3 regions of the Adlercreutzia shanghongiae genome follow, and region 1 is predicted to be linked to each of the others. Evidence: predicted binding sites of a transcription regulator. Region 1 holds the regulator's gene; each other region holds the start of a gene.
The links. Region 1 encodes HrcA, which represses chaperone genes, less so after heat shock. Its sites were predicted from a motif close to TNTTAGCANNCNNNNNNNNNGNNTGCTAANA; they were not measured.

Region 1 (4,060 bases):
CGCGCTCGGCGAGCAGGCGCTCGAAGAGGTCGGCCTCCACGCGGTTCACCTTGCAGCCGAGGTTCACGACCGCGTAGCCGAACGGGGCCTTATTCATCGGCATCCTCGTAACGGGGAAACATGTGCTCGAAGGCCTCGGCGGCAGGGGGCGCCTCGATAAGCCGCGGCTCGGCATCGGCCAAGGCCGGGCTCGCGTCGGGCTTCCGCTGGCGGTTGCCCATGCCGCCCAGCTCGTAGAGCGCAAGGGCCGGGGCGACGATGCCCGCCGTCTCGGTGCGCAGAATGGAGGGACCCAGCGTGACAAGGCGGGCCCGCGGATTGCTCGCGAGAAGGACCCCGACCTCCTCCTCGGAAAGGCCGCCCTCGGGACCGACGACAACGGCGATATGGGCGTCATCTGCCGGCGTAAGCGTTTCTGCGAGCGCGCCGTGGACGGCATCGTGCAAACGCGCGCTCTCGGGCGCCTCCTCCCAGCAGATGAGCACCGCCGTGGCCTCGCCGAGCATGGCCGCCGCCTCGCGCACCGATGCCGGCCCGCTCACTTCGGGAATGCGCGGCTGGCCCGATTGCATGGCGGCGCTCTTGGCGATGGTGCGCCAGCGCTCGGTCTTGGCCGCGGCCTTCTTGCCGTCGAGCTTCACGATGGACCGCGCGCAGGATAGGGGCACGAAGGCGGCCACGCCCACTTCCGTGGCATGGCGGATGACCGTCTCCATCTTGTCGCCCTTGGCCAGGCCCTGCAGCAGAATCACCTGCGGGCCCGCGGCCGCAGCCTCCTCATGGCGCGCGATTGACACTAAAGGCAGGTTGTCGGAAAAGTCCGCGATCTCGCATTCGAAGTAGTCTCTATCGGCATCGATGACGGCGATGTGCTCCCCCACCGCCAGGCGCAGCACCTTGGCGTGCTTGGCGTCTTCCGCCGACAGCCGCAGCGGGAACACCGCCTCCGTCTCGGCGGCGAGCACCTGGTTTTCCAAAAAGAAGCGCGGCAGCGACATGGCAGCTTCCTATTCGAAGATGTCGCGGAGCTTCTGCAAGGGCGAGCGCTTCTCCTCGTTCACGTCCTCGCCCATCTCCTCGGCGAGCTCTTCCAAAAGCTCGCGCTCGCGCTTGGAGAGCTTGCGGGGCACCTCGACGGCGATGTGCGCGAACAAGTCGCCGCGAGCATCGCTCTTCAGCCGCGGCATGCCGAAGCCCTTCACCTTCACGATCTGGTCGTTTTGGCATCCCTCGGGAATAGCGACGACGACCTTCTCGTCCTCGTAGATGCCGTCGATCTCGATATCGGCGCCCAGCGCCGCCTGCACCATGGGCACCACGAGCTTGCAGTGCAGGTTGTCGCCGTCGCGCTCGAAGAACTCGTCGGGGGCAATGCGCACGGTGACGATGAGGTCGCCGGCGGGCGCGCCCTGCATGCCGGCCTCGCCGAAGTCGTGGATGCGCAGCTGCTGACCGTCGCGGATGCCCTTGGGGATGTCGATGGAGACGCGCTGGCGGTCGGGCACGCGGCCCTGGCCCTCGCATTCCGGGCAGGGGTTCTCGATCATGGTGCCCACGCCGTGGCATTTCGGGCACGTGGTGGCCGACTGCATGTCGCCGAGGAAGGTGTGCTGCACGGTGACCACCCGCCCGCTGCCGTGGCATTCGTCGCAGGTGACCTCTTTGCCGTCCTTGCCAAGGCCGGTGCCGTCGCAATCGGGGCACGGAGCCAAACGGTCGTAGACGATCTCCTTCTTCTCCCCGGTAGCGGCCTCCTTCAGGCTGATGCGGATGCCCACGCCCATGTCGCGGCCGTCCTTGCGCACCTGGCGGCCTCCCGCGGCCGCGCCGCCGAAGAAGGTGGAGAAGATGTCGCCCATGCCGCCGAAGCCGCCGCCTCCGAAAAGGTCCTCGAAATCGATGCCGACGCCGCCATAGGGGTTTCCGCCGCCCGCAGCGCCCGGAATGGTGCCGAAGCGGTCGTAGGCGGCCTTCTTCTGCGGGTCGGACAATACGTCGTAGGCCTCGTTCAGCTCCTTGAACTGGTCTTCGGCATCGGGCGCCTTGTTCACGTCGGGGTGCAGCTCGCGCGCGCGGTGGCGGAACGCCTTTTTGATCTCGGCTTCGGAGGCGTCGCGGGAGACGCCGAGGATTTCGTAGAGGTCCTTGTTTGCGGCCATGATGGGATAGAGTGCCTTTCTGAATGCTTCGAAGGGTTATGCGGGCGAGCTTACTCGTCGTGGAGCACGCACTGGGCGGCGCGCACGGCGCGGATGGCGCCCGCGTAGTTCATGCGGGTGGGGCCGATGACGGCCACGACGCCCTCGCTGTCGCCGCGCCCGTAGGGGCAGGCGACGATGGAGACGCCGGCCAGCTCGGAGGTAGGGTTCTCGTGTCCGATGCGCACCATGACGGGGCCATCGCCCTCAACGGTGTCGTCGAAGGCGTGCAGCAGCACCCGGTCGTCCTCGAGCACTTCCATAACGGGCAGAAGCGCTTTGGAATCGCTGAACTCCGGCTGGCGGAGCAGAGAGGAGATGCCAAGGGAGTGGGCGCGATTGCCGTCGCTCTCGCCGAGACACTCCACCACCTCGTCGATGATGAGCTGCACGAGCGGGTCGCGCAAGGCCTCGATGGTGCCGGCGTCCAGGTTGCGTCGCACGTCGCGGGCGGACTGGCCCACGAGCACGCGGTTGAGCAGGTTCTGGGCCGCCGCCAGCTCGTCGCAGGTGACTTCGTCGGTAAACGAGATGGTGCGGTTCACCACCTGGCCGTCCTCGGCTACGACGATGACGATGGCCTGATAGTTCGAAAGCGACACCAAGGTGAGTTGGCGGATGCGCCCGGAGAACACCGAGGGGGCCATGACGATGGAGAGGCAGTCGGTGAGCCGGGCGAGCGCGGCGCTCGTGCGCTCCATGAGGGCATCGAGCTCCGAGGCGCTGGCGCGAAGCTCCTCCACCATGGAGGGATGAGGGCGCTCCTCTTCGGCCAGGCCCGAGGACAGGAGCTCGTCGACGAAGGTGCGATAGCCCGCATCGGTGGGCACGCGCCCAGCGGAAGTGTGGGGCTGCTGGATGAAGCCGGCATCTTCGAGGACGGACAGGTCGTTGCGCACCGTGGCCGGGCTCACGCCCAGACGATGGCGCTCTGCGAGCGTCCGCGAGCCTACGGGCAGCGCGTACTGAATGTAGTCCTCGATGAGCGCGCGCAACACCCGCTGGCGTCTCTCCGACAGCATCGACTCTCCTTCCTTCAACGGCGTTGACGCTATTTTAGCAACCTCGTCAAGAGAGTGCTAACGTTCTACGCAAGCGACACAACCCCGCAGGTGGAAGGCGCTCCTTACGGGGCCAGGTCCAAGAGGCGGCCGTAGAGTTCGTTGCCGCAGAGCCAGCCGGTGTCGGTGGGGCGCCAGCGGCCGCCTTCGTGCACGGCGAGACCGAGGGAGGCAAGCTCGTCGAAGGCGGCGGGCACGGTGCCTTCCGCCGAGAGAGGCGCGCGGTCGTCGCCGCTTCGCTGGCCATCGATAATCGCAGCCGCTTTCGCCACCTGCTCGTCGGAGGCGCCCCGGGCCATGCGCATGGCGAGCATGAGGTCCTCGGCGGCCATCTGGCGGGCGTTCAAGTCGTCGACCACGCGCCCGTCTTGCACGCGCATGCGGCGCATCTCGTTCTGAGTCATGGTGACAGCAGAACGGCCGAGCCCCAGATAGGGCGCACCCGTCCAGTAAGCGGTGTTGTGACGGCTCTCGAACCCCGGTTTCGCGTAGCTCGCCACCTCGTAGCGGTGAAAGCCGGCGTCATCCAGGATGCGCGCCGCCGTCTCCATGGCCTCAGCTTCGACATCGTCGTCGGGTTCGGCCATCTCCCCGCGCATAATGGCGGCATCGAAGGGCGTATGCGGCTCGATGGTGAGCGGATACACGCTCAGGTGGGCCACGCCAAGGGACACCGCTTCGCGCACGCTTTCCGCAAACGACTCGGCGCTCTGCCCGGGGATTCCGGCCATAAGGTCAACCGATACGTTTTCGAATCGCTCCTGAGCCGCACGAACCGCCGCGCGGGCCCCCTCGGCATCA
Region 2 (4,060 bases), on a different contig from region 1:
GGATGCGCGTGGAGTACATAGTGCCGTCCAAATTAATGGACTGGGTCTTCTTCGCGAACACCACGGGCACGCCAAAATGGTGCGCCACCACCGCGGCAATGCCGATGCCCGAGGCCTCGATGGTGAGAATCTTGTTGATGGGCCTGTCCGCGAACAGCCGCTTCCATTCCTCGGCCATGGCGGCGAACAGCTCGATATCCATCTGGTGGTTCAAGAACGCGTCCACCTTCAGCACCCCGCCGGGCTTCACCACGCCATCGCGCCGAATGCGTTCTTCCAACAGCTTCACAACGAACCTCCTTGGGGGCGTAAGGGTCCTTTTCGCGTATCGACTTATCTTAAGAGATTGCAGGCTCCTTGGGAATGGCCGCCGAAAACGCCCACGAAAAGAGGGCTGATGGCAAATCGACAGCTCGAGAATTTGGAAAATGTGCTTTTTCGAACAGGGATTTGACCTGGTGTTTCTTACGTTATACCAGGTCGAACTAGGGGTTTTCTAAAAACAAAAAAGCACATTTTCCAAATTATGCGTTCCAAAAAAGCACAATTTCCATGAATCGGGCCAGACACACGCACAACAGGAAGGGCGCCCCCTGCGGAACGCCCTTCTGCGAGTTAGCTGGATGTGCGGCTAGGCCGTGCGCAAGATTCGCCTGCCTGGGGCCTAGTACATTCCGCCGCCGCCACCCATGGCGCCGGCCAGGGCGGACAGGTCCGGACCCTCCTTGGGGATCTCGTTGATGGTGGCCTCGGTGATGAGGATGAGAGCGGCCACGGAAGCAGCGGACTGCAGAGCGGTGCGGGTAACCTTCACCGGGTCGTTCACGCCCATCTCGATCATGTTGCCGTACTCGCCGTTGGCGCAGTTCAGACCCTCGCCCGCGGGTAGGCTCTTCACCTTCTCGACCACCACGGAACCCTCGAAGCCGGCGTTCTGGGCGATGGCGCGCATCGGGGCCTCGATGGCCTTGCGAATGATGTCGATGCCCACCTCTTCGTCCTTGTCGGCAGCCTCGACGGAATCCAGGGCGCCGATGGCGTCCACGAGAGCCACGCCGCCGCCGGCGACGATGCCCTCTTCCACAGCCGCGCGGGTCGCCTGCAGGGCGTCCTCGATGCGGGACTTCTTCTCCTTCAGCTCGGACTCGGTGGCAGCACCGACCTTCAGCACGGCCACGCCGCCGGAGAGCTTCGCCAAGCGCTCCTGGGCCTTCTCGCGGTCGAAGTCGGAGTCGACGCGCTCGAGCTCGGCGCGGATGATCTGGATGCGGTTCTCGATGTCTTCCTTCTTGCCAGCGCCATCCACGATAAGGGCGGTGTCCTTGGTGACCTTGACGGTCTTAGCGGTGCCGAGCATCTCCATGGTGGCGTCGGCCATGGTCATGCCGAAGTCCTTGTCGATGACCTGGGCGCCGGTGACCACGGCGATGTCCTCCAGAATGCGCTTGCGGCGGTCGCCGAAGCCGGGGGCCTTGATGGCGACCACGTTCAGGGTGCCGCGCAGGCGGTTCAGCAGGATGGTGGAGAGCGCCTCGCCCTCGACATCCTCAGCGACGATGAACAGCGGGCGCTGGGCGCGCATGATCTCCTCCAGCAGCGGAACCATGTCCTGGATGGAGTTGATCTTCATGTCGGTGAGCAGCACGTAGGGGTCCTTCAGCACCGCTTCCATCTTCTCCATATCGGTAGCCATGTAGGGGGAGATGTAGCCGCGCTCGTACTGCATGCCCTCGACGAGGTCCATCTCGATGCCGAAGGTCTGGGACTCCTCGACGGAGATGGCGCCGTCCTTGCCCACAGCGTCCATGGCCTCGGCGATCTTGTCGCCAATGGCGATGTCGCCCGCGGAGATGCGACCGACGTTAGCGATCTGCTCCTTGGTGGACACGGGGGTGGCGGAAGCCTTGATGGACTCGACGATAGCGTCGGTGGCCTTCTCGATGCCGCGGCGGATGCCGAGAGCGTCAGCGCCGGCGGTGACGTTCTTCAGGCCTTCGGAGACGATGACGTCGGCGAGAAGCGTAGCGGTAGTGGTACCGTCGCCGGCCACGTCGTTGGTCTTCACGGCAACCTCGCGCACCAGCTGGGCGCCCATGTTCTCAACGGGGTTCTCCAGCTCAACTTCCTTGGCAACGGTCACGCCGTCGTTGGTGATGAGCGGGGCGCCGTAGGACTTCTCCAGGGCGACGTAGCGGCCCTTGGGGCCGAGCGTCACCTTCACAGCGTCAGCCAGCTTGGACACGCCCGCGGCCAGGCCGGAGCGAGCATCGGTATCGAACTTGATTTCCTTAGCCATAAGTTCGCGTTCCTTTCAGAATACTTATTTTCAAAAACAACACTGGAAACAGCAGGCTTTTCGTGGTGAGTCGCATTGCCCTGAAGGTTCTGCGGTCTTGAGCTAAGCAGCCTTCGCGCTGTGTGCGAAAGACCGCAGGTTCTGAAGGGCTAGGCGGCCGCCACGGAAAGCCGTCGGGTTGTCGAATAATTACTTATTCAACAACCGCATAGATGTCGTCGGCGCGCAGGATGAGCACGTTCTCGCCATCCAGGGCGATCTCGGTGCCGCCGAACTTGCTGTAGATGACCTTGTCGCCCACTTTCACGGGCATGGGGAGCAGCTTGCCGTCCTTGTCGAGTCGGCCCTCGCCTACGGCGACGATGGTGCCGGTCTGGGGCTTTTCCTTGGCGTCGGAGGCCAAAAACAGGCCGGACGCGGTGGTGACCTCGGCCTCGTCCTGCTTCAGGATGACGCGGTCGCCCAGAGGCTTCAAATTCATAGCTTGCCGTCCTTTCAATGGTTGTCTTGTGCCTATGCACAGCTTCCAATTTAACCACTCGTTGAGGGTAAGTGCTAGCACTCTTTCACAACGAGTGCTAAACAGGAAGACATCATAACAGCAACGGGACGGAATACAAGGGGCGCACGGGAAAAACTTGAGTATTTCTCGCTGAAGTTTCCTGCGATTATGGGCTTTATCAGGGATTACTTTCCTACTTTGAAATTGTGCAGTTGCGCAGCTATTTGCCTGCGGGGCTCACGAGCCCCGTCTCGTAGGCGAACACCACCAACTGGGCGCGGTCGTGGGCATCGGTCTTTGCCATGATGCGCGCCAGGTGCGTCTTCACCGTGGCCGGCGAGATGAACAGCTCCTCGGCAATCCCATCGTTGGAAAGGCCGCGGGCCACGAGCATCAGAATCTCCCGCTCGCGATCGGTGAGATTCGCAAGGGCCGCGCGACGCGCATCTGCCACCTCGGCACTTCCCCAGCCGCCGCGCGGGCGGGCGGCCACGAAGGTCTCCACGAGCCGGCGCATCACCGAGGGCTGGATGAGCGCGTCGCCCGCGGCCACCACGCGGATGGCGGCGACAATCTCGTCGGGATCGGCGTCCTTCAGAAGAAATCCGCTCGCACCAGCGCCCAGGGCGTCATAGACATATTCGTCGATGTCGAAGGTGGTGAGCACGAGCACGCGCGTCTTCGCGAGCAGCGGGTTGCCCGTGATGGCACGGGTGGCCTCGATGCCGCTCATTTCGGGCATGCGAATGTCCATGAGCACCACATCGGGCTTGAGGCGCTGGGCCTCTTGCACCGCCTCGGCGCCGTTGCGCGCCTCCCCGACGATTTCGACGCCCTCGTAGGTACCGAGAATCGCCTTGAAGCCGCCCCGGACGAGGTCTTGGTCGTCGACAACGAGCACGCGGATGGGTTCAGCCTCAGTCATGGGGCTCCTCTTTCTGGTTCAGGGGGATGCTCACGCAGATGCGGAAACCACCGAGCGGGCTTTTCGCAGCGGAGAAGGTGCCGTGCAGAAGACGGGCGCGCTCGCGCATGCCGAGCAGCCCGTGGTGGCCCGCCGGCGCGCCGGTGGGCACGAAGCCCTTGCCGGCATCGTCCACCACCAGGGGGGCGCCACCCTGGTGGTGGACGAGGGCGGCAAGGGCTTCGTGCTCGCTGGCGCGCCGGCGGGAACGAAGCCCTTGCCGTCATCGTCCACCACCAGGGTGGCGCCACCCTCTTCGGTGGCAGAAAGCGCGAAGGCCGCGTGGCGCGCGTCGGCG
Region 3 (4,060 bases), on a different contig from region 1:
TCGCGTGGGGGTCCAAGGTATCGGCATTGCCTTCCTTATGTGGAACTGCACCTACCCCGCTTTCATCGCGGCTCCGCGACGCTTCACCGCTCTGGGCGTCGTCATCCTCGCCCAGCAAGTCGTCGGACTCATCGGCGAGTCGACCATCCGCGCCACCCTACCCGCCGACCACGACCTGCTCGCCTCGAGTATCGACCTCTTCATCGCCTTCGATGCCCTCGGCCTCTTTCTTATGGCTGCTTCGTTCGCGGCGCTGAAGATAACCGAGCGTCGGCAGCCCAGCGTCGGTAGCTCAGCGTCGGTAGCCCAGCCAACTTTTCCTCTCCCTTTTGCACGAAAAGCACGTTTGTTAGGCATTCGGAGCTTGCAAAACGACTGCAAGATGCTCGCGCCAGAACAAGACACCAGGTCGCGACAGCTCTCTCGGCTTCACATGAAGCGAACCGCCTCGCGCATGTGCAAACAAACGCGGTTTTTCTACAAATGAGAGAGAAAAACTTTGCCGAAGCGCTCCCCTCCCCATGGCGCAAGAAAGGGCCGCACAAAGCGACCCTTTCGAAAGAGAGGCGATTGAATCTTCGCTATTTCATGAGCTCGGCCACCGCTTGGGCGAAGGCGAGCGGGTTGTCAGGCATGATGCCTTCCACCAGCAGGGCCTGATCGAACAGGATGCCGGCGTAGGCACGCACCTTCTCGTCGTCGCCGGCCTCGTGGGCCTCCTTCAAGGTGGCGAATACCGGGTGCCGGTCGTTCATCTCAAGCACGATGTGGGCCTCGGGCACGTCCTCGGCGCCGGGCTGCATCTTCAGCATCTGAACCATCTGCAGCGACACGCCGCCCTCGGTCGTGAGTACCACAGGCGCGTCGGTCAGGCGGGTGGACACAACCACGCGCTCCACCTTGCCTTCAAGAGCCTCGCGCATAACGTCGAACAACTCGGCGTTCGATTCTGTGGCCTCCTCGGCCTGCTTCTTCTCTTCTTCGGTGGTCAGCCCCAAATCCTCGGAGCCCACGTTCTTGATTAAGTAGGGCTGCTTGTTATCGTCGTCGCCATCCACGGCATGCTCGCCGTAGGCGCCCATGGCCATCATGCAGAACTCGTCCACATCTTGATCGCACAGAAGCACATCGTAGCCCTTGGCCAGCACCGTGGTCACAAGCGGCATGTTCGCCAAACGGTCCAGCGAATCACCTGCGGCGAAGAAGATGGAGTCGGCGCCAGCCGGGGCGTCGGCCAGGTACTCGTCGAGCGTGATCATCTTCTTCTGCTTGGCCGAATAGAACAGCAGCAAATCGGCCAGGGTGTCCTTCGCCATGCCGTAGCTCTGGTAGATGCCGAACTTCAACGTGCGGCCGAACTGCTCGAAGAACTTCTCGTAGGCCGCACGATCATCGTCGCGCATATTCGCCAAATCGCCCTTAATCTTCTTCTCGAGACGACGGGCGATAGCGCGCAGCTGTCCGTTATGCTGCAGCGTCTCGCGGGAGATGTTCAGCGTAAGGTCAGAGGAGTCCACCACGCCGCGCACGAAGCCGAAGTAGTCGGGCAAAAGCTCCTCGCACTTGTCCATGATGAGCACATTGGCCGAGTACAGGGCGAGCCCGCGCTTGTAGTCCTTCGAGTACATGTCCCACGGCGCGCGGCTCGGCACGAACATGAGGGCGTCGTAGTTGAGCGAGCCCTCGGCGTGCACCGAGATGGTGCGGGCCGGATCTTCGAAGTCGTGGAAGTCGGTCTTGTAGAACTCGTTGTACTCTTCCTGGGAGACCTCGGACTTCTTGCGCTTCCAAATGGGGATCATGGAATTGATGGTCTCGACCTCGGTGTAGCTCTCCCACTGGGGCGCCGGGGCCTCCTCCCCTTCGGCCGCCTCGGGGGCCTCAACTTTGCGGCTCTTCGTGACCTCCATCTTGATGGGATAGCGCACGTAGTTGCTGTAGCGCTTGATGAGCTGGGTGAGCCCGTGCTCGCTGGCGAAGGTGCCGAAGGACTCCTCGGCGGTGTCGTCCTTCAGGTACACGACGACGTCGGTGCCGTGCTCGGCGCGTTCGGCCGGCTTGATGTCGTAGCCGTCGACGCCGTTGGACTCCCAGGCCCAGGCCTCGTCGGATCCGATGGCGCGGGAGACGACGCGCACTTTCTTGCCCACCATGAAGGCGGAGTAGAAGCCCACGCCGAACTGGCCGATGATGTCCACGTCGGTGAGGTCGTCGAGGCCCTTCGCCTCGCCGGGCTCGCTTTCAGCAGCGGCCTCGGCCTGGGCGGCCTTGAACTCGAAGGAGTCGGAGTGGGCGATGGTGCCGAGGTTCTTGTCCAACTCGTCTTTGGTCATGCCGATGCCGTTGTCGGAGACGGCGACGGTGCGCTCATCGGAAGAAAAGCCCACAGTGATGGCCAAATCGTCGCGGCCCACGGCAACGTCCGGATCGGTAAGGCTACGGAAGTACAGCTTGTCCACCGCGTCCGATGCGTTCGAGATGAGTTCGCGCAGGAAGATCTCGCGGTTGGTGTAGATGGAGTTGATCATGAGGTCGAGCAATTTCTTGCTCTCGGTCTTGAACTTTCTCATGGACGGTAAACCTTCTTTCATACGGTCGGAAGACGCATACCGCTTCAGTGTAGGCCGCACGCAGGCAGTATCTCGCGGATGCAATCGGGCTGTACGGCAGTCGTTGACCTGCGGCGACAGAGGCGTTAGCAGTCTCCCTTATCGAGTGCTAACAGCACATTGTACGCAGAAGGAAACCTAAGTCAATACCTATCAAGTTTTCCCTATGGTTGGCCAAGGGCAACGCGAAACTTCGTCTTCCCCTGCAGCCGGGCCACCAAGTCCTCGGGCGACGGGAGTATGTCAGCGTAAGCCGCAGGCAGTTCATCGCCCAGACGGCACTCACTCACGCCAATGGGCGCATGCGTTGCCCAAAGAGAATACTCCGCCACCATGCTAGATACTCACGCGTATTTGCCGGCACAACTCCCCTCTCCGTCCTAAAGCTGAACCTCGCCTTAGTCGAGGCCGCGCTCTTCGCGCATGATGTTAAGCCACGCATCCGGGGACACCGCCGGATGCGTTGACCGCGCGAACCCCTTGGCGTCGCGGGTGATGAGATGGTCGGCCCCCTCCCTCTCGACAGCAAGGGCACTCAGACAATCCTCGAAGTCATCCCAGCCGAGACGTGCCGCCCTCTCAAGGGAGGCGCCAGGGTCAAATCACTAGCCTGCAAGACCCAGCGCCTAGCGCTCGCGGTCGATGAGATCGAGGAGCTCCTGACGGGAGTGGACGTCGGTTTTCACGTAGATATGACGGATATGAGATTTTGCGGTATTGAAGGAGATGGTGAGACTCTGGGCGATGTAGTCGATGGAGCGGCCGCGCACCAGAAGATCAAACACTTCGCGTTCCCGGGGCGAGAGCTCGTAGCGCTCGGCCACCGCATCGCAGCGCATCCGATAGGGACCGGGACGCCGCTCCCCCATCGCAGCATCTCCCGAGCTGTCACCGACAAGGGAGGCGCCAGCCTCCCCCATCTTGCTGGACCTATCCATTTCGCCGATTTCGCCGCAGCCGACTCCGCCATCCAAGGAGACCTCGCCGTCAACCGCCACGTTCCTGCGATCCTCGGCGCCTTGCCGGCCGGCGAACGCCGCCTCCCCTGCCGACTTCGCACCTTGCGCCGGCATCCCCGCGGCATCGCCGAGAATTTGCTCCCCCGGACGCAGCGCGTCGCCGATCAGACGGTCGTTCAGCACCAGCATCGATACCACCAGAAGTGCGAAGACCATGGCAACCGAGATAACCTCGAGCGACAAGCTGCCGCCACCCTGAGTCCGCACGATCCCCAGACCGCCAAGCCATCCGAAGGTCGTTCCCAATGCTGACGCCCCACGCCCCAGTCCGAACACTAGAATTGGAGAAAGGCGCGACGAGTAGGCAACGTAGGCCAACAGGCACCAGATTACCAGCATGAAGCAGTTGTAGGCCACGGTGACGAACTGACTGCCGAAGCCCGTTCCGCCCACAAGCGGCGTAACAAGGATGCCAGCCGCCACAGCGATGAT

Region 2: a site for HrcA is predicted at 2,850-2,880, ahead of VJ923_RS01035 (co-chaperone GroES). Genes of this name have one in related genera too.
Region 3: a site for HrcA is predicted at 2,694-2,724, ahead of htpG (molecular chaperone HtpG). Genes of this name have one in related genera too.

Annotation. Positions count from the first base shown of each region.
Region 1 is NZ_JAYMFI010000007.1:91,117-95,176, reverse strand. It holds gene mtaB (tRNA (N(6)-L-threonylcarbamoyladenosine(37)-C(2))-methylthiotransferase MtaB) at 1-97, opposite strand, end outside; gene VJ923_RS04360 (RsmE family RNA methyltransferase) at 90-998, opposite strand; gene dnaJ (molecular chaperone DnaJ) at 1,008-2,159, opposite strand; gene hrcA (heat-inducible transcriptional repressor HrcA) at 2,210-3,220, opposite strand; gene hemW (radical SAM family heme chaperone HemW) at 3,325-4,060, opposite strand, start outside.
Region 2 is NZ_JAYMFI010000001.1:224,357-228,416, forward strand. It holds gene VJ923_RS01025 (xanthine phosphoribosyltransferase) at 1-289, opposite strand, end outside; gene groL (chaperonin GroEL) at 665-2,296, opposite strand; gene VJ923_RS01035 (co-chaperone GroES) at 2,490-2,777, opposite strand; gene VJ923_RS01040 (response regulator transcription factor) at 3,019-3,723, opposite strand; gene VJ923_RS01045 (sensor histidine kinase) at 3,754-4,060, opposite strand, start outside.
Region 3 is NZ_JAYMFI010000030.1:56,539-60,598, reverse strand. It holds gene VJ923_RS11230 (hypothetical protein) at 1-487, shown strand, start outside; gene htpG (molecular chaperone HtpG) at 582-2,570, opposite strand; gene VJ923_RS11220 (helix-turn-helix transcriptional regulator) at 3,236-4,060, opposite strand, start outside.